One region of the Virgibacillus salexigens genome, then DNA from elsewhere that is predicted to be linked to it. Evidence: riboswitches for the same ligand, from Rfam matches in the RefSeq annotation. Region 1 holds a riboswitch; the other holds the start of a gene.
The links. Region 1 has a riboswitch for S-adenosylmethionine ahead of BN990_RS05025 (carboxymuconolactone decarboxylase family protein). Riboswitches for the same ligand answer to the same signal wherever they lie in the genome.
Positions count from the first base shown of each region.

Region 2: it holds a riboswitch for S-adenosylmethionine, as region 1 does, so the genes downstream of both, BN990_RS00770 (phosphoadenylyl-sulfate reductase) here and BN990_RS05025 (carboxymuconolactone decarboxylase family protein) in region 1, are expected to answer to the same signal.

Region 1 is NZ_CCDP010000001.1:1,112,256-1,127,956, forward strand. Features, by position in the region: gene BN990_RS05000 (helix-turn-helix domain-containing protein) at 144-689, shown strand; gene BN990_RS05005 (helix-turn-helix domain-containing protein) at 956-1,504, opposite strand; gene pruA (L-glutamate gamma-semialdehyde dehydrogenase) at 1,879-3,426, shown strand; gene BN990_RS05015 (proline dehydrogenase family protein) at 3,568-4,485, shown strand; gene BN990_RS05020 (ornithine cyclodeaminase family protein) at 4,590-5,573, shown strand; SAM riboswitch class I at 5,688-5,791, shown strand; gene BN990_RS05025 (carboxymuconolactone decarboxylase family protein) at 5,955-6,608, shown strand; gene BN990_RS05030 (LLM class flavin-dependent oxidoreductase) at 6,731-8,098, shown strand; gene BN990_RS05035 (sodium:solute symporter family protein) at 8,148-9,647, shown strand; gene BN990_RS05040 (BCCT family transporter) at 10,275-11,801, shown strand; gene BN990_RS05045 (TetR/AcrR family transcriptional regulator) at 11,826-12,518, shown strand; gene BN990_RS05050 (CocE/NonD family hydrolase) at 12,546-14,588, shown strand; gene BN990_RS05055 (lactonase family protein) at 14,725-15,701, shown strand, end outside.
Region 2 is NZ_CCDP010000001.1:154,255-169,955, forward strand. Features, by position in the region: gene BN990_RS00735 (6-phospho-beta-glucosidase) at 1-729, shown strand, start outside; gene BN990_RS00740 (mechanosensitive ion channel family protein) at 1,380-2,216, shown strand; gene BN990_RS00745 (peroxiredoxin) at 2,404-3,063, shown strand; gene BN990_RS00750 (MBL fold metallo-hydrolase) at 3,340-4,749, shown strand; gene BN990_RS00755 (TetR family transcriptional regulator) at 4,843-5,418, shown strand; gene BN990_RS00760 (DMT family transporter) at 5,532-5,870, shown strand; gene BN990_RS00765 (DMT family transporter) at 5,870-6,184, shown strand; SAM riboswitch class I at 6,328-6,438, shown strand; gene BN990_RS00770 (phosphoadenylyl-sulfate reductase) at 6,529-7,266, shown strand; gene BN990_RS00775 (assimilatory sulfite reductase (NADPH) flavoprotein subunit) at 7,384-9,216, shown strand; gene cysI (assimilatory sulfite reductase (NADPH) hemoprotein subunit) at 9,233-10,960, shown strand; gene cobA (uroporphyrinogen-III C-methyltransferase) at 10,975-11,751, shown strand; gene BN990_RS00790 (sirohydrochlorin chelatase) at 11,765-12,496, shown strand; gene BN990_RS00795 (NAD(P)-binding protein) at 12,523-13,155, shown strand; gene BN990_RS00800 (uroporphyrinogen-III synthase) at 13,139-13,939, shown strand; gene sat (sulfate adenylyltransferase) at 13,963-15,141, shown strand; gene cysC (adenylyl-sulfate kinase) at 15,156-15,701, shown strand, end outside.

The DNA.
Region 1 (15,701 bases):
CCCATGTTTGATTTATTGAAAATAGCTTCTGATAAATGCCTTCACCATGTAACTGCTGTAATCTAGCTTCTTTTGTTATAATTAGTTTAAGATAGTCACGGTTTTTTTACTGGAAGGAGAGAGTAGCAATAAATCTAAATAATATTGGAAAGAAAATAAAACAGATGCGTTTACGAACAAAAAAGACACAACAGCAAGTGGCAGATGAATGTGGTATCTCCAAAAGTCTTCTATCAAAAATAGAAAATGGCCAGACTGCTTCAGCAATTGCCACGCTATCCAAAATTAGTGAAGTATTACATGTGCCATTATCATGGCTATTAGATGATCACGATGATCGCGATCTTGTTTTGCTTCCGCATGGAGAGCGACAATTCAAAGTAGGCGATGAAAATATGGGATACTCCTATGAATTATTAGCCAATCGCTCAAGGTTTACTGGCATTGAACCGACGATTGTACACGTTACTCCGCGTGACATGAATGTTCGTCAAGAAGCGTATACCCACTCACAGGATGAGTTTATCTATATTCTGGAAGGAAAGATTCAATTACTTTATGGAGAAAGCAAACATCATATGGAACAAGGAGATAGTGCTTTCTTTAAAGGGAACAAATCGCATCTGTTTATACCAGTAAATAATGAACCCGCTCGGGTATTAACCATTTTTATTGATAATCATTTGTAAATCAAGAGGCTCAGCAAGGTGCTGAGCCTTTTTAAGACCTAGTTTTTATGGAATAAGCCCTTGCAAAGTGATTATAATAGATCACAACATTAACTTTAATCGTTTTCATTCTGTAGCCTTTCTCTACAAAGCCTATTTTCCAATGTGTTGCCGTTTAAATACTTTCAGCCCTATTTTCTCAATGATTGCGCCTCTGCTTAGCCTTCCTATAGGTGCCCTCGATAATCAATGGTTACAATCATTCCAAAGTCTATTGATATTAATCCTTATTCAGTAGAAGAAATACATAAAAATTTAATTGTTTTATCGGTTCGATTATACCAATTATGCGGGGTGGATGATTCCAAAAATATGCAATCATATGGTTGCAATAGGACTTCTTCATGGTTAACTTCGATGGTTAGAGTGCCTTCTAATACATAGAGGAATTCCTGACCTTTATGTGTAAAATTATTCCCCCGATTATCCCCTGGATTCAAAATTATTAAATTAGGTACAAACAAAGGGTTTTCCATTTCTCCCGAAAGATCTTTATAAATAAATCGATTTTCTGTCAGGTTTTTCGTATCAACAATATTTCTGGTAATTGCCGAACGGGAACCTTGTGTTTCTGAAGAAAAAAAATAGCTTGGATTCACCCCGAGTGCTTCAGAAATTCGTTTTAACGAAAGTAATGTTGCAGATGTTTTGGAATGCTCTAATTGTGACAAAAAACTAATGGAAAGACCGGTTTCTTGAGAGACTTGCTTCAATGTTAACTTTTTTTGTTTTCGCAGATTCTTTACTTTGTTTCCAAGGTTTTCAGAATTTGTCATGGTATACTCGCCCCTTATGCTAAACGGTTCATGATAGTTCACAATTCCTAGTTTTATAGAATGGTATGAAAAAACAGTTGACGAAAAAGCAAAAAATATCTTATAATTTATTTAAACATAATTTAAGTGATACTTAAATACTTTTCACTTAAATTATTGGAAAATTTTCTTAGTTCAAATTTCAAATTAATGTAGCTACGATCTATTTCTTATTAGTAACTAGAAAAAAACCCGCAACAGGCTAGACAACTTATTGATTACAGTAATGATTAAATTAATAAGCACTGCATATGCTTTAGGGTTTCTTCTTTTCACAAGTAGTGAAAACGTTTTCATCATTTGGACTAGTAAACTATAATTAGGAGGTTTTTCATATGGTAGTACCTTATACACACGAGCCTTTTACAGATTTTACAGTGGAAGAAAATCGGCAACAAATGCTTCATGCATTAAAAAAAGTAGAGAAGGATCTAGGTAAGGAATACCCACTAATTATTGGGGGAGAACGCATTACAACAGAAGATAAAATCGTTTCTGTTAACCCTGCTAATAAAGAAGAAGTAGTTGGCTATGTTTCGAAAGCGAATCAAGAATTAGCAGAAAAAGCAATGAAAGTTGCAGATCAAACATTTGAAACGTGGCGGAAATCAGACCCGAAATTCCGTGCGGATATTCTTTTTCGATCTGCGGCAATTATTCGACGTAGAAAACATGAATTCACAGCTCATTTAATTAAAGAAGGTGGGAAACCGTGGAAAGAAGCAGATGCGGATACAGCAGAAGCAATTGATTTCCTTGAATATTATGGCCGTCAAATGCTTGAGTTAAAAGATGGTGTCAAGATCAACAGTCGTCCTATTGAATACAATCAATACCATTATATCCCATTAGGCGTTGGGGTTGTGATCTCACCTTGGAACTTCTTGTTTGCAATTATGGCCGGTACAACGGTAGCAGCTATGGTCACAGGTAATACGGTATTGTTGAAACCAGCCAGTGCTACACCAGTAATTGCTTATAAGCTAATGGAAGTGTTGGAAGAAGCGGGTATGCCTGCTGGAGTTATCAATTACATTCCGGGTCCTGGTAAAGAAGTAGGGGATTATCTAGTTGATCATCCACGTACGCGGTTTATTAGTTTTACAGGATCACGTGAGGTTGGAACACGAATTTTTGAGCGTGCTGCTAAAGTACAAGAAGGTCAGAAGTGGCTGAAACGTACGATTATTGAAATGGGTGGAAAAGATACTATCGTAGTAGATAATGAAGCCGATCTAGAGTTGGCAGCTGAATCGATTGTACAATCTGCATTTGGATTTTCAGGACAAAAATGTTCGGCATGTTCACGTGCTGTCATACATGAGGATGTCTATGAAGAAGTGAAAGATAGAGTCGTAGAGCTTACCAAAGAATTATCAGCTGGGAATCCATATGATAACTCTCATTTTATGGGACCAGTTATTGATCAAGGTGCTTATGATAAAATTATGGATTACATCGAAATTGGCAAGCAAGAAGGAGAATTATTAGCAGGCGGCTCAGGTGATAATCGTATAGGTTGGTTCGTAAATCCTACTGTTTTTGGTAATGTAAGTCCAGAAGCAAGAATTATGCAGGAAGAAATCTTTGGACCAGTAGTTGCACTTACAAAGGCAAAGAACTTTGATGAAGCGATTGAGATTGCCAATAATACAGAGTATGGATTAACTGGTGCCGTAATTACCAATAATCGTACCCATCTTGAGCAAGCAAGACAAGATTTCCATGTCGGTAATCTTTACTTCAACCGCGGTTGTACAGCTGCAATTGTAGGTTATCAGCCATTTGGTGGATTTAATATGTCGGGTACGGACTCTAAAGCAGGTGGACCTGATTATCTGATTCACCATATGCAAGGTAAAACAAGCTCTGAAATGTTATAACATAATAACAATATCTCACTCCTGCACTGCTTTACAAAGTTTTGTGGAAATGCGTAATCAAAATCATGGGAAATCACTTATTGTGTTTTTCCCTTGCTTTTGATCGTTCATAAACTATAGATGGTTGGGGGGAGGATCAACGTGGAACAAATCATGCGCAATTTCTTTTTATTTTTATCCAATAATAAACCACTAACGAAAGCAGCTAAGAAGTATGGTTTTCGATTTGGAGCATCGCGATTTGTTGCAGGAGTAGATATTAATGGTGCGGCTGAAAAAATAAAAGAGTTAAATGCCAAAGGATTTGACGTTACAGTCGATCATTTGGGAGAGTTCATTGATAATGAAGACGAGGCTAGGCAATCTGCTCAGGAATGTATTCAGGCGATCAAGGTCATTGCAGAAAAAGAATTGAATGCACAATTATCGTTGAAATTAACTTCTTTGGGAATGGATATATCGTATGAATTAGTTATGGAGAACATGCGAAAAATTTTGCAGGCTGGGACAGAATATGGTGTGATTATAACGATTGATATGGAAGATTATCAGCGTACAGAACAGACGTTAACCATATTTAAGTCATTACGACAGGAATTTGATAATTTGGGAACGGTTTTACAGGCGTATCTTTATCGCGTGGAAGAGGACTTAGACGCATTAGATAGCTACAACCCTTATCTTCGCTTAGTTAAAGGTGCTTATAAAGAGTCCGAAAAAGTGGCATTTCCAAATAAACAGGATGTCGATGATAACTATAAAAAAATTATAAAAAAGAACTTATTGAATGAGAATTACACAGCTGTTGCAACGCATGATGACAGTATTATTGCTTATACCAAAGAACTGGAAAAAGCGCATGATATTCCTCGTGACCAATTCGAGTTTCAAATGCTTTATGGAATTCGTATTGAATTACAAGAACGATTAGTCGACGAAGGATATAAAGTACGTGTATATATGCCGTATGGAGATGACTGGTTTGGTTATAATATGCGTCGTTTGGCCGAACGTCCAGCTAACGTTGCCTTTGTATTAAAAGGAATCTTTAAAAAATAGTCGGTTTATAATGTGCAAGATGCGATTTGAGAAAGGTTTTATGCCGATATTCTCATAACTGCGCTTGCACTTTTCTATTACATATACATGAAAGGAAGAAAGCTATGTTAATTCTTTCAGAGCAAGAAATTAAGGATCATTATTTTATGAACGATGCAATCTATGATGTAAAGCAAGGGTTAATTTCTAAAAAGAAAGGGCAAATTACTAATCCGCATCGGACAGTCATTGACATACCGGCGCATCAAGCTTCGAGTCTATATATGCCAAGTGCAGACTTATCACAGGAAATTGCCTCCGTGAAATTAGTCAGTATTTTTCCTGAGAATCCGAAACAAGGAAAGCCAACTACTCAAGGTGCATTAGTATTAACCGACGCTAGTAATGGGGAACATATTTGTATGATGAGTGCATCATTTTTAACTCGTTTACGTACAGGAGCACTGAGCGGGATCGGGACAGAAAAATTAGCTAGAACGGATGCACAAACATTGGGAGTGATTGGAACGGGGGCCATGGCCTTTGAACAAGTCCTAGGTGTTTTGGAAGTTCGTGATATCCAAGAATTAATCCTATTTAATCGGACGATCGAAAAGGCGTACACATTCAAAGAAGCATTAATGACCTGGGGGATTACGATTCCAATCAAAGTAGTGGATTCACCGAAGCAAGTCATGCAAGTGTCCGATATTATTGCTTGTAGTACAAGGTCGGATAATCCGGTATTCGATGGAAATGATCTACGACCTGGTATGCATATAAATGGGGTTGGTTCGTATTTGCCTAGCATGAGAGAAGTAGATCTAAAAACCATTCAGACAGTTGATAAGATTATTGTGGATGATTTAGCCAGTATAAAAGAAGAAGCTGGTGAGTTAATTTATGCGAATCAAGAAAGTGATTGGCAATTTTCTCACATCCACGCAGAGTTAAGTGATGTTGGTGGTGGAGATCGATTATTGCGAGAAACAGATCAAGAAATTACTTTTTTTAAATCCGTTGGAGCTGCCTATTTTGATCTTGTCGTAGCTAAAGGAATTTATGTAAAAGCGAAATCGCTAGGAATAGGTCAAAAGATAGAATTGTAGTCTCTTAACCAACAATTAAAAAGATCTTATCGGAAAAATGTAAAAAATCATACTTGACACATTTTTCGGTATTCGGTATTATTGTGTACAATTCTTACTAATTAAATTGAATATTCCTTATCTAGAGTCGGGGGAGGAATCTGGTCCAGTGATCCCGCAGCAACCGTTACATATAACAAGGTGCTAATTCCAGCAAGCATTTGCTTGAAAGATGAGAGAATGTAGGCGATACAGCAACCTCTTCTCATCGGAAGGGGTTTTTTCATTGGTCATTATAGAAACCGTATATCCTCTTCCATTAATCCAACTAAATGAATGGGAAAAGTTATATTTAATTAGTGAAATGATTTATTTATTAAAGGAGCGATAACATTGAGTAATATAACGGAGAGTTTGTATAAAAAATCTTATTTCTCACGGATTCAAGAGCTTAGAGAATATGCCCCAGAAACATGTAATACTTTTTTTGCTTTTAATGATCAGGCCTTAGCTGAAGGAGAGTTGCAGGCAAAGCTAAAAGAATTAATTGCCGTTGCTGTAGCACATATTACAGGATGCCCATACTGCATTGAATTACATGTAGGCAATGTGAAGAAACAAAAAGCAACAAAAGAAGAGGTAACTGAAGCTATCTTTGTTGCAGCAGCATTAAAGGCAGGATCAGCAGCAGCCCATGGAGTTAATGCATTGAATGCGTATGACGGGGAAGGAACTGATAATTTGTATCAGGCGTCTTATTTTAACCGATTAAAGGAATTTGCAGCATTAAATGGGGCTACATTTGACGCATTTCTTGATTTTGATAAACAAGCAATCCAAACGAATTACCTGACTGAGAAAGAAAAGGAACTAATTGCAGTGGCATCAGCACATACCACAGGCTGTGCATATTGTATTGACCTTCATACGAAAAATGCAAAACATGCGGGGGCAAACCGCCATGAAATTGCTGAAGCAATCTTCGTAGCTGTAGCTTTGAAAGCAGGGTCTGCTTTGGCACATAGTGTAAATGCACTTAATGCCTATGACGACTAAACCGTCTCCTAGGTTAGCACGGGGGCACCGAATCCTCATGAGTTACCATCAATCAGGGGAGGATGAAAATCACCAGAGTGGTAAAGATTTAATTTAGGATAACGCATAAGGGAGAGTTGGATATGGCTAAACAAATTCACTTTAACGGATTTATTCAGAATTCACCTTCTCCACATTCGACAGGCTTGTGGAAGCATGAAAAGGATGAAGGAGTTAAACATAATACACTTACCTACTGGATGGACATTGCTAAATTGCTAGAGAGAGGGAAATTTGATTCTCTATTTATTGCCGATGTATTAGGAACTTACAGCGTTTATAACAATAGTCATCAGGCTGCAACGGAGCATGCAGTACAGCTTCCAGCTCATGATCCACTAATTCCAATAGCAGCTATGGCTGCTGTAACAGAACATCTAGGATTTGCACCGACGATATCAGCAACATATGCACAACCGTATTCACTAGCTCGTCAGCTTTCTACGCTTGATCACTTAACAAATGGAAGGGTGGCTTGGAATGTCGTCACCTCTTATTTAGAAAGTGAAGCTGTAAACTTGGGACTTACTAGTAGACTGCCAAAAGAATTGCGTTATGATCGAGCAGATGAATTTTTGGAAGTTGTGTACAAACTTTGGGAACAAAGCTGGGAAGCAAATGCCGTTGTTTATAATCGCGAGAATGATCGTTTTGCTGACCCAGAAAAAGTACATTTAATTAATCATGAAGGAAGATTCTTTCAAGTACCTGGCCCGCATTTAGTAGAGCCCTCTCCACAGCGAACACCTGTCATTTTTCAGGCTGGTGCTTCTCCAAAAGGAAGAGATTTTGCAGCTAAACATGCGGAGGGAGTCTTTACCAAAAATCATTCCTTGGATGCATTAAAGAATTATACAGCCGATATCCGAAATCGGACAGTAAAGCAAGGGCGTAATCGAGAAGATGTACGAATCTTTCCAATGATTCTACCAATTATTGGTTCGACAGAAGAAGAAGCGTATCAAAAATATGAAGGATTAAAAGAACAGGTCAGTTACGAGGGGACAGCTGCTTTATTATCTGGTCATACAGGAATTGATTTCTCAAGTTATGACCCAGATCAATATATAGAAGATATGGAAACAGAAGCAGTACAGGGTAATTTAGATATGTACACTAAGGACCCAAATAAAAAGTGGACACTACGTGAAGCAGTGAAGAATCATGGACTTGGGAATGGGACGGTGAAATTCATTGGTACTGCCGAACAAATAGCCGATAAAATTGAAGAATGGGCTACCGTTGGCGATGCAGATGGGTTTAATATTGCCCAGTCCTATTCACCAGGGACATTCCAGGAATTTGTTGATTACGTTATACCGGAACTGCAACAGCGTGGCATCTATCGTACAGAATATGAGGGGAAGACACTAAGAGAGAATATGTTTGGTAAAGGACGTAGACATGTACCGGACAATCACCCAGCTAGAAAAGCTCAAACAACAGTTTAGAACTGTGCGAATGAATTAAATAAAGCACCGTGAGAAAGGAGGGACAGAGATGAGTACAGTTACGATCTATACATGGATCGGTTTTACTATTTTTTTAGTTGTGATGTTTTTGCTTGGCTTGGTCAGTTCAAAAAAAACCAAGAATGTGAGGGATTTTGCGATTGGTGGGGGGAATCTTGGTCCTTATGTGCTTGGTCTGTCCTTCACAGCAACTTATTTAAGTGCCGCTACGTTTCTCGGTTATCCAGGCTGGTCGCATGACTGGGGATTATCTAACCTTTGGCTGTTTTTGGCAATGATTGGTGGTGGCCCAATTGGTGTAATTATGGTAGCGAAAAGAGTAAGGAAGTTAAATAATGGACAAAAATCACTGTCACTTCCTGATTGGCTCGGTGATTTTTATAAGAGTGATATATTACGAGTAGGTACGGGGATTATATTATTATTTAATGTATTTTATATTGCTGGGCAATTCGTCGCAGGTGCCCGTATATTTGAATATTTATTACATATCCCTTATACCACAGGTTTAATTGTAATTGCAGCTATTGTTATTCTGTATGTCTTCGCTGGAGGGGCATTTGCTGATATTTACACGGACGCTGTTCAAGCAGTGATGATGGGAATTGGCGGTCTATTTATATTTGTATCGGGGATCGTTATTTTTTGGGAAGGCAGTATAACAGCAACATTTAGTGGAATTACGTCGAATTTAGCAAATCAAAATGAAAATTTGGTGCGTATTTTTAACCCAGAATCGACGCATTTTTATTCAATTGGTGTTGTGGTAGGTGCCATCGTGATTCAGTGGGCATTCGCTTCTGCCCCTCATTTGTTTAATAAAGTGTTAGGGTTGAAGAATGAGAAAGATCTAGGAAAGATGATTGTCACGTACATTGTGGCTAGTATATTTTCACTTGTTGTTTTATTTGGTGGCATCTATAGTCGTGCTGCATTAGGGGATACGGTAGTTAGCGCGGATGTAGCATTAATGGAATATATTGTCTGGGCATTTCCGGCTATTATTGTGGCTATATTTGGTGTTGTTATACTGGCAGCTGCAATGTCTACAACGGATGGTCTATTTGTTTCCATTTCAACGGTGTTTGCCAATGATATTTTTCTAAAAGTATTAGTAAAACGAGGAATAATTAAAGTAGATAACCAAAAGGCAGAGCGAATTGCTCTCATTATTAGTCGTGTAACTGTTCCAATTATAGGGTTAGTTGCCTTTCTAATTGTAGTAAGACCTCCTGCTTATATGGGTGATGTCATGTGGATTGGTATTTCTGGTGTAGCTGCAGGAACTTTAGGACCAATCTTACATGCTATTTATGGAAAAAGAAAAGCGCCAGCACGAGCAGCTGAAATTTCTATGGCTGTTGGTGTGTTATCCTATCTCATTCTGTATTTTGGAGGAATTATTCCAAGTACCATGTCAGCAGGAGCAGTAGCAACTTTCATTGGGATATTCACAATTATCATTACTGCACCATTTTTAAATCGTCACACCTATTCTTATAATCAAGCAGAGAAAACAAGTGTGTAACTTTCGTATTAGTATTACTAAGGCATAAAGCATGTGAAGAGGTGTTAATATGTTTGTAAATCCTATGCTTTCCGTCTGGTTATATGGATTTATCGTTTTCCAAGTTGTAATTGGCATTTTGCTATGGAAAGGTTATTTTAAAAATAGATAGGTAACGAATTAAAGGTAAAAAAAGCTATCGAATTATTCGATAGCTTTTTCAGGAGGAAAAAGCAATAAAGGAAAATGCTAAAAGTCTGCGCTATTCGGGTGCTTAAATACTAGAAACGGATGGAATGAAACAAGTCTTAATAGCTTGGATTTCTCTTTCAATAGGTATTTTTTGCTATTTTTTGTTTACAAGTGTATACGCATTATCGTATTCATAAGGGAGATTAGGTCACTCTATTTAATGATCAAATGATTCAACAATATGTTGACTTTATGGTAAATGGATCAATGGACAAATAACACTAATCCCCCCCAGGGCTAGTTATTATTATCTAGGGGGTTTTTTAATTTTAAAACGAATTTTTCAATCCATTTAGGAGCGGTTGATATATTTTATTATTATGTTAATATGAACGTGTTCATATAAAAAACGCGTTCATAAAATGTATAAATAAGGGGAGGTATGTAAAAAACGTTATGAGAGTAAAAGTAGATCAAATTATTTTTTGGCCATCTTTATTGGTAGTTATAGTTGCAACCTTATTCTTAGTTATTTTTAAAGAATCCGCTGGTCCAGTAGTGGAAAGCCTCATGACTGATATTACACACCGTTTAGATTGGGCGTTTGAGTTCTTAACGATCGGTTTATTTATTATTTTGGCATGGTTGATGTTGGGTAAATATGGAAGAGTGAAACTAGGGGATATAGATGATAAACCCGAGTTTTCTCGGTTTAGCTGGGGAGGTATGCTTTTTTGTGCAAGTATGGGTACCAGTATCATGTTTTGGTCGATTGTCGAACCACTTTATTATTATACGGGTCCTCCATTTGGCATCGAAGGCGAATCCACTACTGCTGCTGAATATGCAGTCAGCTATGGGCTATTTCACTGGGGTATTTCTGCATGGGCACTATACGCATTGCCAGCCGTCGTAATGGCTTATAGCTTCTATGTAAGAAAAGAGCGTTCGCTTCGTATCAGTGCGGCTTGCCGAGGTGTGCTTGGAAAGCATGCAGATGGAATTATCGGAAAAATTATTGATATATTAGTAATTTGGAGCATGATTGGCGGGTTAGGAACATCGCTAGGCCTTGGTGTCCCAATGGTATCTGCAGTAATCGGAAATCTAATTGGGATAGAGCCATCATTAGGCTTAAATATTGTTATTATTTTGATTTGGACCGTTATTTTTAGCTCAAGTGCTTATTTTGGATTATATAAGGGGATACGTAAATTAAGTGATTGGAATGTCTATTTAGCATTGGGGTTGGCGATATTTGTGATTATTGTTGGGCCAACATTATTTATTCTATCCTATTTCACAAACAGTCTTGGTTTAATGTTGGATAATTTTATGAGAATGAGTCTGTATACGGATCCAATAGAAAAAGGAGGATTTCCTCAAGCGTGGACGGTCTTTTATTGGGCATGGTTTGCAGCGACAGCCTCGTTCATTGGAATTTTTGTGGCTCGTATTTCCAAAGGAAGAACCATTCGTGAGTTAGTATTTAATGTGCTCATGTGGGGTGCATTAGGAAGTTGGCTTTATTTCGGCGTTTTTGGTGGTTACACGATGGATCTTCAATTAACTGGAAAAGTAGATTTAGTTCCTATTTTAGAACAGAGTGAGCCAGCTGTTATTGTAGCGGTCTTAAACTCACTCCCTATGCCTATCGTTGTTTCCATTTTCTTTGTTGTTTTAGGTTTTATTTTCTTAGCAACTTCGCTCGATTCTGCAAGCTATGTCATTGCTAGTGTTGCAACAAAAGAATTGTACAGTAATGCTGAGCCAGCACGTTGGCATCGATTATTATGGGGAATACTACTATCAGCATTAGCAATTAGTTTAACCATTGCAGGTGGGCTTAGTGTCGTACAAACATCATCTGTTTTAGTCTCTGTTCCGATTTTAATCATGTATATTCTATTGTCTATATCTTTGGTAAGATGGTTGAGACAGAATGAAGATCAACATGTATATGTGAAGAAACGTCGTTCGTAAATGTTCAAGTGAGGAGGCAGTTAAATGAAAAAGAAAATACAACGTGCACGTATGTGGCGTTATTTTCTCGATGCTGCTGCGGAAATTATTGAAGAAGAAGGAATTGACAATATAACTATACGAAAAATCGCAGATCGCGCTGGATATACAAGTTCTACAGCATATAACTATTTTAAGGATTTATCTCATCTCGTATTCTTTGCAGCCATGCGATTTACAACAACTTATATAGAGGAACTACCAGCATATATGGAAAAAGGCAATAATACTGTAGAAAAATGGCTATATTCATGGGAATGCTTTTGTAAGCATTCCTTTGAGCAGCCAGAAATCTACGCTATTCTTTTTATGGATAATTTGGGAGCAATACCTGAGGATCTGTTGGAAGACTATTATAGTATATACGAAGATGATCTTATTGGATTACCTGAGCAGATTAAATCCATTATTATGGAACAGAATTTCTCCAAACGAAGCGCATTGTATATCGAAAATGCAGTGGAAGAAGAATTTATTGATCGTGAAGACATTGATTATATTGCTGATGTTACGTTAATGGTCTGGAAAGGAATGATGAGTACATTCATGAATCATCGACGTAACTACTCTAAGGAACAAGCAGTGGAACGGACAATATGTTATGTGTATGAAAGCGTAATGAGAACGATTAAGCCAGATAAAAGAGTGAAAATAAATTATCGTTTTTTAGGAAATTAAGTTGCAACACAAGAAAGGAAGATAAGCTTGGTATTTAATGTTAGAGACTCAGAGGAGCGGAGAATTAAAACAGATTATCCACGTGAAATAAAGAAAGTTGACCATATTTGGATACCAATGTCAGATGGCAAGAAACTTGCGGCCACCATCTGGCTGCCTGTGGATGCCGAAGAGAACCCCGTACCTGCGATTTTAGAATATATTCCATACCGAAAAAATGATTTTACTGCAATCAGAGATTCCATACGTCATCCTTATTTTGCTGGGCATGGTTATGCGAGCATTCGAGTAGATATAAGAGGATCTGGTGATTCGGATGGTATTTTATTAGATGAGTATTTAAAGCAAGAACAGGATGATGCTTTAGACGTCTTGGATTGGATTTCAAACCAACCGTGGAGTACTGGTTCCGTCGGAATGATTGGGAAATCCTGGGGTGGATTTAGTGGCTTACAAGTAGCGGCGAGGAATCATCCGGCATTAAAAACGATTATTACGCTATGTTCAACGGACGATCGCTATGCAGATGATGTCCATTACAAGGGAGGAACGATGCTTGCTTCGGATATGCTTTGGTGGGCGTCAACGATGTTTGTTTATAATGCTAGACCACAAGACCCCAAGGTAGTAGGAGAGAGCTGGAAGGAAAACTGGTTGGATCGATTAGAGAATACGCCTCCATTTGTGGAAGAATGGGTCAGTCACCAAGTAAGAGATGATTATTGGAAACATGGTTCTGTTTGTGAAGACTATTCCGATATTAAAATTCCTGTGTTTGCTGTAAGTGGCTGGCAGGATGGCTATACCAATTCAGTATTTCGCCTAATTGAGCGTCTTCCAAATGCGAAAGGGTTGATTGGACCTTGGGCTCATGAGTATCCCGAGGTTGCTACACCGGAACCAGCAATTGGATTTCTGCAAGAGTGCCTACGTTGGTGGGATCACTGGTTAAAGGGAAATGATACTGGCATCATGGATGAACCTAAATTAACCACTTATATCCAAGATAGTGCTCCTCCTAAAGTAAGTTATGATGTGCGTCCTGGTAAATGGGTGGCAGATCAAGAATGGCCTTCCAAGAGTATCGCTAAGAAGAATTTTTATCCGAACCATATGCAGCTTTCAGAAGCAGCTAATGAAGATAGCATAACGGTTCCAAGTGTTCAACAGCATGGATTTTATGCAGGGGTATTTTGTCCGTTTGGTCAACCAGGTGACCTTCCTTCAGACCAACGATTAGAAAATGGCATGACAACCGTATTTACCTCCGAGCCAATGGAAGAAAATATGGAAATCTTAGGGTTCCCTATGTTCCATGCTACGATTGAATCAGATCAAGAACAGGCTTTATTAGCAGTAAGATTATGTGATAAAGCACCGACTGGGGAATCCACACTAATTAGCTCGGGTGTACTTAATTTAACCCATCGCAATTCACATGAGTATCCTGACAAGCTAATTCCAGGAGAAAAATATCAGGTCTCGGTACAACTAGATGCAATCGGTCAGCATATTCCTATAGGACATCGGTTAGAGTTAGCTGTTTCACCAGCTTACTGGCCGTCAGCATGGCCGTCTCCGAAAGCTGTTACACTGACCCTGCATACTGGGGAGGATACAAAGCTTTCATTACCAATTAGAAAAGCGCAATCTAACGATGAACAGGTACGATTTGAAAACCCTGAAATCGCTCAGGTAATGGAAAAGAAAGTATTACGCATGGAAGAACGAAGCAGAAAAGTTAGTCATGATACAGTGACAGGAGCATGGAAATTAGAAGATTATTCCGATGAAGGGGAACGGAAATTAGTAACCAATGGTTTAGAGTATGGAAGTAAAAATAAAAATACCTATACGATTAAAGAAAACGACCCCTTATCGGCAACGGCTTCTTGTGAATGGGAACTAAAAGTTGGCAGAGGTGATTGGCAGACTAAGTTAGTTACTTTTAGTGAAATGACGAGCGACGAAGCAAACTTTTATTTAACAAATACCATGTCAGCGTTTGAAAACGGCGAAAAGATATTCAGCAAGACATGGAATAAGGAAATAAAGAGGAACTATATGTAGAATCGTGTCCCGAGATAAATTATCTCGGGCACTTTACATATTGATCGAAAAGGAAGTGTCGAGGTTTACATTTCACCTATTTAAACGTACAATTCTAGCTATATAGTATTTCAGTATATGGAAAGGGTAGGGTAGAATGACAAACTATATTGGATTTGCAGGAACCTATACAAGGGAAAATAGCAAAGGAATCTATCGTTTTGAGCTGGATACCCAAGAACAAGTATTACATGCAGTAAAAGCTGTTGCTACTGTTGGTAGTCCTACATATGTAACCATTAGCGATGATAACCGTTTCTTATTTGCTGTTGGTCAGGACGGCGATTTGGGAGGTGTACATGCTTATCAAATAGATGGAGAAGCGGAACTAAACAAACTAAATGAACAGCTTCTAGAGGGAAGAGCGCCATGTCATGTCAGTGTTCATGATGGAAAAGTGGTATCAGGGAATTATCACAAAGGTGAAGTTGCTATCCATGCTCTTCATACAAGTGGCAAGATAGAAACTGGCTCATTTGTAACGCATGAAGGGAACGGTCCACATGAACGACAGGAAAAATCCCATGTCCACTTTGCTGGATTTACTCCTGATGGGAGTTATGTTGTCGTATGTGACTTAGGTACAGATGAGGTCGTCACGTATCGTGTGGAAAACAATAAATTGGTTCGACATCAAACATTACATACGAAACCAGGCAGTGGTCCTCGTCATATTGTATTCCACCCAAACGGGAACACAGCCTACGTTCTGACAGAATTAAGTTCAGAAGTCATTGTACTTGATTATCATGCAAGCGAAGGTAGGTTTACAGAAAAACAAACAATCCTTGCGAAGCCAGAGGATTTTACAGATACAAATGATGCAAGTGCTATTCACATTTCATCTGATGGAAAGTTTGTTTATACGGGGAATCGTGGACATAATAGTATTGCGGTCTTCCAAGTAGAGGAAAAAAACGATCAGTTAGCATTGGTTGAATGGACAGCTACTGGCGGAGAGTGGCCCCGTGATTTCGTTTTAGATCCAAGTGAATCGTTTATCATTGCATCGAATCAACATAGTGGAAATCTCGTATTATTTGCTCGGGATAAAACAACTGGCAAATTAACAAA
Region 2 (15,701 bases), 960 kb from region 1:
AATCATATGGTTTATGGGATAGATGTTTATGTCGATGGCGAAAGTGTCAAAGATAAGGTGATGGATTTATTAACAGATCCGGATAATAGTAGTTTTGTTAAAAATATTGACGGATTGGGATGGGAGCCAGCGTTTATTAAAGCGCTTAATGTCTTAACTTGTCCATATCATATGTATTATTATAAAACGCAAGACATGATAGAAAAAGATAGGAAAAATGCTGAATTAGAGGGCACGCGTGCGGAAGTAGTTCAACAATTAGAAAATGAATTATTTGAGCTGTATAAAGATCCAAATTTAGCGATAAAGCCACCTCAGTTAGAAAAACGTGGAGGGGCCTATTATTCTGATGCAGCAGTTCGCTTAATTACTTCTATTTATACAGACAAACAAGATATTCAGCCAGTGAATACAAGAAATAACGGGGCTATAGCTAGTATTCCTGATGACTCAGCAGTAGAGGTTAGCTGTATTATTACAAAAGACGGACCTAAACCAATTGCTGTTGGTGATCTGCCTGTAGTTGTTCGTGGCTTAGTTCAACAGATTAAATCGTTTGAAAGGGTTTCCGCCGAAGCTGCTGTAACTGGCGACTATAATAAAGCTGTGCTAGCTTTAGCGATTAATCCACTAACTCCTTCGGATACGATTGCAAAGGAAATCGTAGATGAAATGTTAGCGGCACATCAGGAGCATTTACCGCAGTTCTTCAAAAAAGTAGAAGCATAGAATGCTTTAGAGGATACGTTAAAAGTAATTAGGTAAAGAGATATCCGAACTATTCATCCGAGTATACCAAGTCATATCCGGATGATGAATAGTTCGGATTTTTTGAATAGCAGAGGATAATTACCTAAAAGAACGGTGTTGTCAGTAACCACAGCAAATGAAATAGGGGTGAATTCAGCGAGAACATGATGATCGATTAAGCGGTTGGTTAGCTATGTCTTTGCCCGTGGAAAACAGCCTCTTACGTATGAAGCGAAGAACCTGTAAAGGATCTGTTTAACCAAATTTTTTTTAGGGAAATGGATGGTAGTAATAGAGTACATACATAATGGGTGTTTTATGTTACATTGTATTCTGGTAGAATGAATTTCTTACGTGATTATGCACCATACTTTCGTGTAGGGGGTGAATGCTAAGTATTGCAGGATTCATCTGTCGTACGTTACTAGGATGAATGGTTTGCTGGAAAAAGGGATGATCCCTATCTTAGGGAGATTACGAAGTTGTTTTTTAGGTTACGTATGATTGGAAGCTGGATTTTCATGTATCCGTCTTTCCATTTTCATAGTTTGCATTATTACACGTATATTTTTTTAGAAAAAATACCTATTTTCGGAGTAATAAATCATGATTAAAGGAGTAGACATGTTATGAATTGGCTAGAAAACATTAACTGGGCAGAACTTGCGGTAGATGCAGGTATTATACTTATTCAATTAATTGCAATTCTTATTGCGTTTATGATCGTCCGAGCGATTGGTAAAAAACTAATTCGGTCTTCATTTTCAAAGGTACAAAATAAAAAGCAGATGTCAGCAGGTAGAACGCAAACATTACAAGCTCTCGCTATTAGTGTTTTTTCCTATATACTTATTTTTATTACCTTAGTAATTGTGTTAGGGATCTTCGGCATTAACGCTGCCGGATTAATTGCTGGTGCAGGAATTATTGGGTTAGCAATTGGTTTTGGCGCACAAGGGCTTGTCAGTGATATCGTAACAGGGTTTTTCTTATTATTAGAAAAACAACTAGATGTAGGCGATTATGTGACAACTGCCGGATATGATGGAATTGTAGAGGAAGTTGGGCTTCGTACAACACAGCTTCGCAGTTTTGATGGGACGCTTAATTTTATCCCAAATCGAGAAATTGGCTCATTAAGTAACCATTCTCGCGGAAATATGCGAGCACTTGTTGATATTGGAATTTCCTATAGTGATAATATCGATCATGCGATGACGGTGCTGCAAGAAGTGTGTGATCGAGTGAAAGAAGAAAATGATATGGTTGTCGAAGGTCCAGACGTGGTAGGTGTACAGATGATCGGTGAGTCAGATATCACCCTTCGTGTTATTGCGCAGACACAAAATATGGAGCAATGGGGTGTGGAAAGACAATTACGTAAAGCGATTAAAGAAGCATTTGATGAAAATAATATTGATATACCTTTCCCACATCAAGTATATATTGAAAAGCAAGCTGAATAATCGGCAAATGCTATTGCGTTTAAAAGGTCAATGATATATAGAATTGGCCTTTTTTATGTACAAGTGAAGTCTAAATGTTAACAATCAATGACAATTGCTTTATTTTCAACATGGATGTTTGCTAGACGGAATATAAAGGTAAAGATTAGGAGAACTACCTATATTGAAATAGAAAGGAGCTTCACATATGGAACAGCAGGAAAATGTGCAAGCAAATCCATTACCTAGAATTGGGGAAAAAGCACCTGGCTTTATGGCCAAAACGACACAAGGGGATATTTCTCTTCGCGATTATCAAGGAAAGTGGGTCGTGCTATTTTCTCATCCAGCTGACTTCACCCCTGTATGTACGTCTGAATTTGTGGCTTTTCAGGAGGTATATGATCAATTACAGAAGATGGACACGGAATTAATTGGTTTAAGCATCGATAGTGTAAGTTCCCATATTGCTTGGTTACGTAATATCGAAAAGAATTTTGATACAACCATTGATTTTCCAATTATCGCAGATTTGGATCAAAAGGTTGCTACAGCTTATGGGATGGTAATGCCAGAATCAACTGGAACCGAAACATCAAGAGCTGTCTTTGTAATCGATGATAAGCAGGTGATTCGATCGCTTATCTACTACCCTCTTACTACTGGACGCAATATGAGTGAAATTGTCCGACTGGTGAAAGCTTTAAAAACAACCGATGAGCATGGCGTATCCACTCCGGCAAACTGGCAGCCAGGTGATCAAGTAGTCGTCAAACCTCCGCAGACAAAGGAAGAGGCGAACGAACGAATGAATAATAAGGATTACGAATGTGTCGACTGGTACTATTGTCAAAAAGAGATTGATTAGCATTTTAAGAGTGGGACAAAAGTAATTTTTATAAAATAACGAAGGATAGCCGTGTCCGATACTGATAGGCATGATTCGCGCGGGAACAACACGGGCTCGAAAATCCACGCGGGCAATTAATTTTTCTTACCCAAGTTAGCTGAGGCCGTCCCCGCGAAAAGCATGCCGTATTCCTGATTGCGGTTTAAAGAATTCAGCTTTAAAGTTTCTTATCTTAACCAAGTACCAGGCTCATTCTTCTGAAAAGAATAGACACATGACAGAAGGAGGGACTCCGTGTATTTACAGTATTTTTATGATCGGTCCTTAGCACAAGCATCCTATATGATCGGTTGCCAGATTACAGGAGAAGCTGCAATTATAGATCCGATAAGGAATATTGATATGTATCTAACGGTTGCAAAAGAACAGGGTTTTCGAATTATGGGTGCAATCGAAACACATATTCATGCTGATTTTGTTTCAGGATCTGCTGAATTAGCCAGGCGAACAGGAGCAACGATCTATTATTCAACGGAAGGAGAGCGTAATGGAGGATATAAATGGCCCCCCTTCCTCCCTGTTCAAGGTGTTATCGATGAACAAACGATTCATGTTGGTAATATCCAGCTGAAAGCAGTGCATACGCCTGGTCATACTCCAGAACATATGACATATGAATTAATAGACAAAGGAACAACCGATCAACCAATCGGGTTATTTACTGGAGATTTTATTTTTGTTGGAAATGTAGGACGACCAGATCTCTTAGAAACATCACTCGGTGTGAAAGGTTCTGCCATTCAAGGGGCACGTCAAATGTTTGCTTCTATACAGCGATTTAAGAAGTACGAAGATTACCTACAAATCTGGCCAGGCCATGGGGCAGGAAGTGCTTGCGGAAAAGGTCTAGGTTCCATACCAAATAGCACGGTAGGTTATGAAAAAAGGACAAATCCAGCGCTACGGTATACGAATGAGCAAGCTTTTATGGACTTTTTATTGGATGGACAGCCTGAAGTCCCAGCTTATTTTGCAAAAATGAAAGAAGTCAATATATCCGGTTTAACACCACTAGCTGCTGTTCCATCAACTGTTGAATTCCATCGGCCTGGAGACGAAGTTGCATTGTTAGCTACGGACAAGAATAATCTTATCATCGACACACGAAGCGCGACTTCTTTTGCAATGAGGAGCATTCCTAGAACCATTAACATTCCTTATCCAGATATGTTTGCAGAGTGGATGGGGAGACTGGCGAATTATAAGGATGACATATACCTCATTGCTGATTCCAATGATTTAAAGGATATACAGACAATTGAAAGCAATATCGGAATGGATAATATCGTTGGATTTTTCTCCCCAACAATCGTTGAAACTGCCGGCAATACGAATTCTTATCTAAATCAGGATCCAAAAGATGTAGAAAGGCAAAGACATGCGGGGCAGGTGCAGATTTTGGATGTTCGTTACCAAAAAGAATGGGAAAAAGCTCATATACCAGGAGCGATTCATATCCCCCTCCCTCAATTAAACGAACAAGCACATGAACTATCTTTCGACCAACCAGTAGTAGTTCACTGTGCTTCGGGTAAGCGTTCGGCTATTGCAGCAAGTATATTAGTGAATAAAGGATTTGACGTGATGAATCTGCAAGGTGGTTTTCAGCAATGGCAGACGGATCATTTTCAAACGACCTCATGATAGACAGTGCCGGATAGGACACTGTCTATTGACAATGCAAGTTATCTATTATAAAATGACTGATAGTCAGTCATAAAGGGTAGGAGTTGGGATATGGATAATAAAAAGGAAAAAATCGTTCAATCTGCTATTCATGTTTTTAGTGAAAAAGGTATTGAAAAAACCAAAGTATCAGATATTGTTAAGGGGGCAGGTATTGCTCAGGGAACATTTTATTTATACTTCCCATCGAAATTAGCCGTAATGCCTTCTATTGCGGAAGTAATGGTAGAACGAATCGTAGAAGAGATGCACAAGCAAGTAAATAATGAATGCAGCTTCTTGGATCAGCTTGCCCAGGTGGTTGATGTTGTTTTTGCTATTACAAAGGAATATCGGGAGGTATTTGCCTTAATATTTGCTGGATTGGCGTCTAGTGAGTATTTAAGTCAATGGGAAAAAATATACGAACCGTATTATGCATGGATGCGTGAATTTCTAGAACAACCAAAAGCTATAGCTGTTCTTCGTCCCTCTCTCGATTTGGAGGCAACAGCAAAGCTGTTGATCGGATTAATTGAATCAGCGGCTGAACAATCTTATTTGTATGATCACCAGGATGAGCAAGCAGCTAAAAGCAAGCAGGATGAAGTATTAACATTTGCAACACATGCATTATGTAACCAATGACTTGGAGTTGTCCAAGTTTTATTGTTTAAAAATGACTGATAGTCATTCATTTTTTTGGGAAGATTATGAAATTGTGATGAAAATAACAATGAGATGTTTTATGAGGTGGAAAAATGAATAAATCATGGATTTATGTCGTGTTAACTAGTGTATTTGAATTAATTTGGATTTATGGATTTAATACTGCCACCGACTGGTGGCATTGGGCGCTAATCATTGCTGCAATTTTTATGGATCTTCACTTCTTATCGAAAGCATGTGAAGGGATACCTACTGGAACCGTATATGCTATCTTTGCTGCGGCAGGAACAGTTGGTACGGCGCTCATGGATGTGTATATTTTTGGCGGAAGCTTAAACATGGGGAAAATCATATTTATGATCGTTCTCGTAGCAGGTGTGGTTGGTCTTAAACTCTCCGATCAACCAAGTAAACAGGAGGTGCATTCGTAATGGGATGGTTATTCATAGCATGCGCTGCTCTATTTGAAATGATAGGTGTATTGGGTTTGCGATTATATAGCCAGGATAAGACGGTTAGAAATGGCTTGCTCTATTTGGGAGGATTGGGTGCTTCGTTTGTATTTCTTTATGCGTCTTTTTCTTATTTACTAGTTAGTGTGGCTTATTCTGTATTTATCGGAATAGGAACGGCTGGAGCAGTGATCATGAATATGGTGTTCTTTGGAGAATCAACGAATAAATATCGGATTGCAAGCCTTATTGCCATTATCACCGGTGTTACTGGATTAAAAGCACTATCTTAAAAAATAATTGTCACAAGAAGCTTCATTTTATTGTATATATATTAAAAGTCTAAATTTTAATTTGTTTTTGAAATAAGCATTGACTTTTTCTGGTAAAGGATTTAATATATCTAACAATAATAACAATCAGTACAAATAAACATTTCTTATCAAGAGAAGTGGAGGGAAAAGGCCCAATGAAACTTCGGCAACAGGTTATTGATGGCTAACACTGTGCTAATTCCTACAGACAATATGCGTCTGATAGATAAGAAGAGTGGCAAATAAATGGTATTTTAACTCTTCTTATCGCTAGGTAAGAAGAGTTTTTGTTCAATCTAGTGTTTTGGAAGGAGGAATGGAAGGTGACTAGTGAAATCCTTTCTTATCATGATTTTACCGTTGATCCTTTTAAAGATTTTCATCCAGAAGATGAAGCAAAAGGGGCATCAACCATTTTAAAGTGGGCGTATGAGACGTATGGCGATTCTATTGTGTACGCTTGTAGCTTTGGTGCTGAAGGTATGGTGTTAATTGATTTAATTTCCAAAGTGAAGCAAGATGCGGAAATTGTTTTTTTAGACACCGGGCTGCATTTTCAGGAAACGTACGACTTAATTGATGAGGTGAAAGCAACGTATCCTCAGCTGCGAATTCGGCTAAAGAAACCAGATTTGACTGTAGAGGAGCAGGCAGCAAAACATGGATCTGCTTTATGGAAAAGAGAACCTGATCAATGCTGCTTCATTCGAAAGATAAAGCCACTTGAGGAAGCATTAAGTAATGTACCTGCTTGGATATCTGGGTTAAGAAGAGATCAGTCACCAAGTCGCAGCAATACAGACTTTGTAAATAAAGATGAACGGTTTCAATCGATTAAAGTATGTCCACTCATTCACTGGTCATGGGATGATGTATGGAATTATATACGCGAATACAAATTGCCATACAATGAATTACATGATCAGAACTATCCAAGTATTGGTTGTATTCCTTGCACCAATCAAGTGATAGATTCTGATGACCTTCGTGCTGGTCGCTGGACGGGGTTAAATAAGACGGAATGTGGACTTCATACAACTGGAAATAATCAACGCTTATGATGGAAGTAATGACACATCTTTTTTATTTCATTTAATTCCGAGTAAATTAATTGGTATACTTTGTAATAAATGATTTATGCATGTCGAAATTATAGAAAAGCCTGTGAGGTGGATGAATTGCCGCTTGATGTAACGAATAGCCCTTTTAACCAAGAGCAAACAGAACAATTAAACAGATTACTACCAATGCTAACAGATCAACAAAAAATGTGGTTGAGTGGATACCTTTCAGCTGTGCAATCCACGGCATCTATTCAAGATGCTAATAGGACAACACAAGGACAGACAGCAACAACTGGAGGTGCTACAGCACGATCTGTAACGATCTTATATGGATCAGAAACAGGTACAGCACAATCGTTAGCAGAAACAATGACACAGAAGTTAGAAGCAACCAATTTAGATGTCACATGTAGTGCAATGGATGACTTTAAACCAAATAAGTTAAAGAAAGTAGAAGATTTATTAATTATTACCGCAACTCATGGAGAGGGAGATCCACCGGATAATGCGGTGGTCTTCCACGAGTTCCTTCATAGTCGAAAAGCACCAAAATTAGCAGATTTGCGTTTTGCAGTTCTTTCGTTAGGTGACGAATCTTACGAGTTTTTCTGTCAAACAGGGAAAGACTTTGATGCAAGATTAGAGGAATTAGGCGGAGAAAGGCTATATGAGCGAATCGATTGTGACTTAGATTTTGATGAACCGGCGGCTGAATGGATGGCAGGTGTGCTTGGAGAACTGCGAAAATCAATGGATCAAGCTAGCGAAGCAGAGCTTTCTGGCCAACAAACGGCAGGAACAATCGTCTCGGAGCAGCCGGTTTTCTCCAGGACAAATCCATTCCTTGCAGAGGTCGTTGACAATATTAACCTTAGTGGTCGCGGTTCAAACAAGCAGACACGTCATCTGGAATTATCATTAGAAGGTTCAAACTTTACATTTAAACCCGGGGATAGTTTAGGTATCTTTCCTAAGAACAATCCTGTACTAGTAGATGAGCTCATTCAGGCACTGCAATGGAATCCTGATGAGACGGTTTCTGTCAATAAACAAGGAGATATACGGTCTTTACGGGAAGCGCTTATCTCTAATTTTGAAATCAGTATCCTGACAAAACCATTAGTAGAGAAAGCAGCATCGATCTTTCACAATGAGGAACTAAGTGAACTGATAACCCCGGATAGAAAGGACCAATTAAAAACGTATATTGACTGCAGAGATATGTTGGATTTGGTGCAGGACTATCCGCCGGATGGGCTGGAGCCAGAATCATTTGTCAAAATACTACGTAAAATCCCAGCAAGGCTTTACTCGATAGCGAGTAGTTATGATGCAAATCCTGATGAAGTCCACCTTACGATTGGGAAAGTACGTTTTTCAGCTCATGGCCGCGAACGCTTTGGGGTTTGTTCCACACAAGTGGCAGATCGAATTGAAATTGGTGAGAAATTACCTGTATATATTCATCAAAACCCTAACTTTCAATTCCCTGAAGATCCAGAAACACCAGTGATTATGATTGGCCCGGGCACAGGGGTTGCCCCATTCCGTTCTTACTTAGAAGAACTAGAAGAAACAGAAGCTGAACGCAAGACATGGTTATTCTTCGGTGAACAGCATTTTTCTTCGGATTTTCTCTACCAAGTGGATTGGCAAAAGTGGTTGAATTCAGGTGTACTTTCAAAAATGGATGTAGCCTTCTCCCGTGATACCGAAGAAAAGGTATATGTCCAACATCGCATGTTGGAAAAAAGCAAAGAATTGTATGACTGGGTGAAGCAAGGTGCAGCAATCTATGTCTGTGGTGATGAGAAACATATGGCGAAAGATGTAAATGAAACGATTGCCACTATTTTGCAACAAGAAGGCGATATGACACCAGATGAGGTAGAATCGTATCTCAATCAAATGCGTCAGGAGAAACGCTACCAGAGAGATGTCTATTAACGAAAGGAGTTTCTATATGGGTAAAGGGAACGACTCAATTAAGCAAGTACCATTGGATGATATGGAGCGCATCAAAAAAAATAGTAATTACCTTCGAGGAACGATTACAGAAGGCTTGGCAGATCCAATTACAGGTGCCATTTCTGATGATGATAATAAACTATTAAAATTTCATGGTAGCTATCAGCAAGATGATCGTGATTTCCGAGATGAACGGAGACGTAAAAAATTGGAACCAGCGTATCAATTTATGCTACGCGTGCGGGTCCCTGGTGGTGTTACAACAGCGGAGCAATGGCTGGTCATGGACGAATTAGCACATAAATATGCGAATGGAACGATTCGTTTGACGACAAGGCAAGCTTATCAACTACATGGCATTCTGAAACGGAATTTAAAGAATACAATCAGTAGTATTAATGATACATTGATGGACTCCATAGCTGCTTGTGGGGATGTTAATCGAAATGTAATGTGTAATACGAATCCTTATCAATCGGATGTTCATGCGGAAGTAGTTGCATGGGCACAGAACATTAGTGATCATCTTACCCCTCGAACGGGAGCATACCACGAAATTTGGTTAGATAAAGAGAAGGTAGTTGATTCTAGAGAAGAAGCGGAGATGGAACCAATTTATGGAACAACCTATCTTCCTAGAAAATTTAAAATTGGAATTGCTGTACCTCCTTCTAACGACGTTGATGTATTTTCACAAGACCTAGGATTTATTGCGGTAAAGGAAGCAGATAAGCTGCTTGGTTTCAATGTAACGGTTGGCGGTGGTATGGGAATGACACATGGAAACACCGATACCTATCCACAGTTAGGAAGAATCATCGGTTTTTGTGCACCAGAAGCTGCCGTGGATGTAGCCGAAAAGATTGTTACGATACAGCGCGATTATGGAAATCGTTCGAATCGAAAAAATGCTAGATTTAAATACACCATCGATAAACGAGGAATCGATTGGTTAAAGCAAGAACTGAATGAACGTTTAGGCTGGGAATTAGAAGCAGCAAAAGACTACGTGTTTAAGCATAATGGAGACAGTTATGGATGGATTAAAGGAAAGTCGAATTGGCATTTCACGTTATTTATTCAAAATGGTCGCGTAAAAGATACCGATGATTACCAATTAATGACGGGATTAAGGGAAATAGCTAAAGTTCATACTGGAGATTTTCGCCTTACTCCAAATCAGAATCTAACGATTGCAAATGTAACAGACGAAAAGAAACAAGATATCGATCATTTAATAAGACAATATAAGCTTACAGATGGTGGTCAGTATAGTGGCTTACGACGTAATTCGATGGCCTGTGTCGCATTACCAACTTGTGCATTAGCAATGGCAGAGTCGGAAAGGTATCTCCCTTCCCTACTGGAAAAGATAGAAAATCTTCTCGATGAAGCTGGATTAAGAGAGGAAGAAATCGTGATAAGAATGTCTGGTTGCCCGAATGGGTGCTCCAGACCCGCATTAGCAGAAATTGCTTTTATTGGCAAAGCCCCAGGTAAATACAATATGTATCTAGGTGGGAGTTTTACAGGGGATCGCTTAAGTAAATTATACCGTGAAAACATCGGAGAGCATGAAATTCTAGAAACACTGCAGCCGATTATTAATGCCTATGCCAAGGAACGTACAGAAAAGGAACACTTCGGCGACTATGTTATTCGTGCTGGCTATGTTGAAGCTGTGTATTCTGGACTTAATTTCCATAAGGAAAAAGATGAATAGAGGGAGTGTAGTCAATGGGGAAAGTATACCTTGTAGGAGCAGGTCCAGGGGATCCAGAGCTAATTACTGTAAAAGGAGCAAGGATGATCGAGCAAGCGGATGTCATTCTTTACGATCGGTTAGTAAACGAACAATTATTAGCATATGCTTCGCCACATGCAAAACGAATCTATTGCGGGAAGCGCCCGGACCATCATTCATTGAAGCAGGAGCAAATTAATCAATTACTATGTTCGTTTGCTAGTGAAGGGAAGACCGTAACGAGGCTTAAAGGTGGCGATCCATTCATATTTGGCAGAGGTGGTGAGGAGGCGCTGGCTTTACAACAACATCATATCCCATTTGAGATTGTACCAGGTATTACTTCTGGTTCAGCTGCCCCATCATATGCAGGTATTCCTTTAACGCATCGAAAAATAAGTTCTTCCGTTGCATTTGTATCAGGAGTAACAAAACAGGATGAAGATATCGATACGTATTGGAGAAATCTAGCAAAAGGTGTGGATACATTATGTATCTATATGGGCGTTAAGAATCTACCGGTGATCTGTCATCAACTGATTCGTCATGGTAAAGACAAAGATACACCAATCGCTCTCGTGCACTATGGGACAACACAAGCACAGCAAACGGTAACGGGTACATTAGAAACCATTGTATCTAAAGCAGAAGGTATAAAAAATCCATCCATGATAATTATTGGTGAGGTCGTCCGTTTACGTGATCAGCTTCAATGGTTTGAATGGCTTGCCGATGAGAATATTCCGTCACCGGTTGCAATTAGTGGTTAAGGAGGAAAAGCGAATGCAGGGCGTGCTTTATGTAAGTCATGGAAGTCGTTACGCCACTACCAAGTCAGAGGTGAATCAGTTTATTGCAGATGTGAAAGTGGAAATCCCTATTCATCTACAGGAAATCTGCTATTTAGAGCTTGCTGATCCAGATATCCACCAGGGAATTAATAATCTCGTCTTACAAGGAGCCACAGCAATTGCAGTTATACCAGTGCTCTTACTACGTGCCGGTCATTATTATCAAGATATTCCAGAAATTATTAATCAACAAAAAGCAATGTATCCCCATGTATCATTTTCTTATGGGCAGCCTTTAGGCGTACAGAATCGACTAACTTCCATTCTAGCAGAACGTATCAAGGAGACGAATAGACCAATAGATCCCAATGCTAAGGTGTTCGTGGTTGGTAGAGGAAGCAGTAATCCGCAAACGAAGAAAGATATGGAGGCAATTGCTGATAGGTTACAAGCTTTTATTGGTGTTGATCAAGTAGAAGCTTGTTATTTAGCAGCATGTGATCCTTCCTTTGAAACCATGCTGGAGAAAGCTGTCGCAGGGGAATCTGCACAGATCATCATTGTTCCTTATATATGGTTTACAGGTTTTCTCACACGATTTATGAACGAGAAAGTAGCAGAGTTAGATAATCATGGAAAAGAAATTTTATTATGCAAACACCTTGGTGCACACGTGGCGATGAAGCAAGCATTAAGGGACCGGGTAATCGAGGCAGTATCATAAAAAAGGATGTGACAAAGGTGTCGCATATGCCGTTAATGGTTGATGTAGGTGGAAAAAGTATCGTGATAATTGGTGGAGGAAATGTCGCAGAGCGACGTGTTTCATTATTTTTAAAACAAGCTGCATATATTACTGTGGTTAGTCCTGAGGTAGCCCCCTCTCTTCGGTCTATGGCAGATGCTGGGCAAATATATTGGCGAAAAAAATGTTTTGACGTAAAGGATATACAGCATGCATTTATTATAGTTGCTGCTACAAATAATGAAGCATTAAATCAAACGATTTGCCAATCTGCCTCACCATATACGCTTGTGAACAATGCTTCAGATGCAAAAGGGGGCACGTTACATATCCCTGCCCATTTCCAGCAAGGAAAACTATCCATCAGTGTCTCCACAAACGGAGCAAGTCCGATGCTGACAAGTAAAATTAAGAACGATCTGAAGTCCCAGTATGATGAACAGTATGGTGATTATGTTGATTTCCTTTATGAAATGAGACAGTTTATGAAACAAACTTCATTTATCAAGCAGGAACAAAGGAAGATTTTACAATCTCTATTATCGGATGAATATCTTGATAAAGATAGACAGAAGGAGATAAGTAATTGGTTAAAAAGGAAGACAGGAAGGAACGATTCACATGAGCGGTTTAGCTAACAAAAAAGTTGGTATTGCGGCTACGCGTAAAGCAGAGGAAATTTCTACACTTGTAAAGAAAAATGGTGGGCAACCTTCCCTCTTTTCCATTCAAGGCGAGCAAGTTTTTGATGATCTTACTTGCGAACAAAATATTGCTGCACTCCTAACAGAAAGCTTTGACTACATTATTCTAACAACGGGAATAGGTGCTTCTAGTTTAGAAAGGATTGCCAAAGAAAAGGGATACGAAACCGAATTTATTCAAAAGGTTGCAGCCACAACATTAGCTATCCGTGGTAGTAAAACATTCAATTGGCTGAAGCAACATAGCTTATCCCCGGATTTTATTTCTAGCGATGGAACGATGAAGGATTTATTAGCAACATTAAAAAAACAGCCAAACAAGATTGGACAGCGTGTTTTTTTACAAGCATACAATCAGGACGATGCCCTATTAAAAGATGCTTTGCAGCATATGGGATATGAAGTCTACCTAGCCAAACCATACTTCTATAGAGCCCCAAATAGGGAAACGTTAGCCAGTTTACAGAACCATATTATTCACCAATCGTTGGATGCCGTTATTTTTACAAGTAAAACCCAGGTGCAGAACCTGTTTAACGCAGCTGACGAGCGGTTAGGGCAGGCCTTTAACGAGGATGTGCTGGCAGTAGCGGTTGGAAAAGTAACTGCACAAGAATTAATGGATCGACAGATAGCAGAAGTATTTCTGCCAACCAAGCCTAAGATGGGGAGAATGGTAGTTGAGCTAAAGCAATACTATCAACAACTCATTGGGTAATTATTAAAATTGGAGGGAAAGTGATGGCAACAACAATTGATACCAAACGTTCAGGAAGTATCCCGCATGGTGGAGAGCTTATTCAACGTCACGTAAGTGAATCTGCACGAGATGCTTACCTGAAAAAAATAGACACGATGCCTAAGATTTATTTAAATGCATGGAACCTGTCAGATTTAGAGTTAATTGCTAATGGTGGATTCAGTCCATTAACTGGTTTTATGAATGAAACAGATTATACAAGTGTTGTAGAACAAATGCGGTTGAGCGATGGTACCGTTTGGAGCATTCCAATTACATTGGATGTTGATGAAGCTACTGCGGACACATTGGATATTGGTTCTACAGTTGCGTTAGTTGGTCAGGATGAACAAGTATATGGTGTTTTGGAATTATCGGATATGTATACGTTTGATAAAGAAAAAGAAGCAAAGCTTGTGTATGGAACCACAGATTCGGAGCATCCAGGAGTAAAAAAAGTATATGAAAAAGGGGATATTTATCTCGCCGGCCCTATTTTTCTCCTGCAGGCAAAACAAAATGAGAAATTTCCTGAACATCAGCTTGAACCGAAAGAAACAAGGAAGTTATTTGCTGAACTGGGGTGGAAAACGATTGTCGGATTTCAAACACGAAACCCAGTACATCGGGCGCATGAATATATTCAAAAATGTGCATTAGAAATCGTCGATGGCTTGCTGTTAAATCCACTTGTTGGGGAAACAAAATCGGATGATATTTCAGCAGAGATTCGAATGAAAAGTTATAAAGTAATTTTAGATAAATATTATCCAAAAAACCGAACAAGACTTGTTATTTATCCAGCAGCAATGCGCTATGCAGGTCCAAGAGAAGCCATATTACATGCGATTGTACGTAAGAATTATGGGTGTACGCATTTTATTGTCGGCCGTGATCACGCTGGAGTAGGTGATTATTATGGCACCTATGAAGCACAGGAGTTAATTTCACAGTTTGAGCAAGAATTAGGTATTCAGATTTTGGCCTTTGAACATGCGTTTTATTGTACAGCTTGTGAGAATATGGCGACAGCAAAAACATGTCCGCATGATAAATCCAACCATGTACATCTAAGCGGAACCAAGGTACGAGAAAAGCTGCGCAATGGAGAAGAATTACCGAAAGAGTTTTCTCGACCAGAGGTTGCGCATGTATTAATGGAAGGGCTAAGACAACGCTGATTAGGAGGAAAAACGTGAGTAAATCAACAAATATCTCGTGGCATGATTCGATCATTACTAAAACAGAGAGACAAACCAAAAACAAACATAAAAGTGCGATTTTATGGTTTACTGGTTTATCAGGGGCCGGGAAATCTACCATTACCGTTGAGCTTGAACGAAAGCTGTATCAGCTTGGAATATATACGTATCGCTTAGACGGCGATAATATTCGTCATGGGCTGAATAAAAATCTAGGTTTTTCTCCAGAGGATCGCACGGAGAATATTAGACGAATTGGTGAAGTAGCAAAGTTATTTGTCGATGCGGGTGTTCTTACGTTAACTGCATTTATCTCCCCATATCGAGAAGATCGTAATCAAGTTCGTGCTCTTGTTGCAGAACGCGAATTTATAGAGGTTTATGTGAGATGTAGTTTAGAGGCTTGTGAACATAGGGATTCTAAAGGATTGTATCAAAAAGCAAGATCTGGTGAGATTACAGGATTTACAGGAATTGATGCCCCCTATGAAGAACCAATCAACCCTGAATTGACGATTGATACCGAAGAACAATCTTTA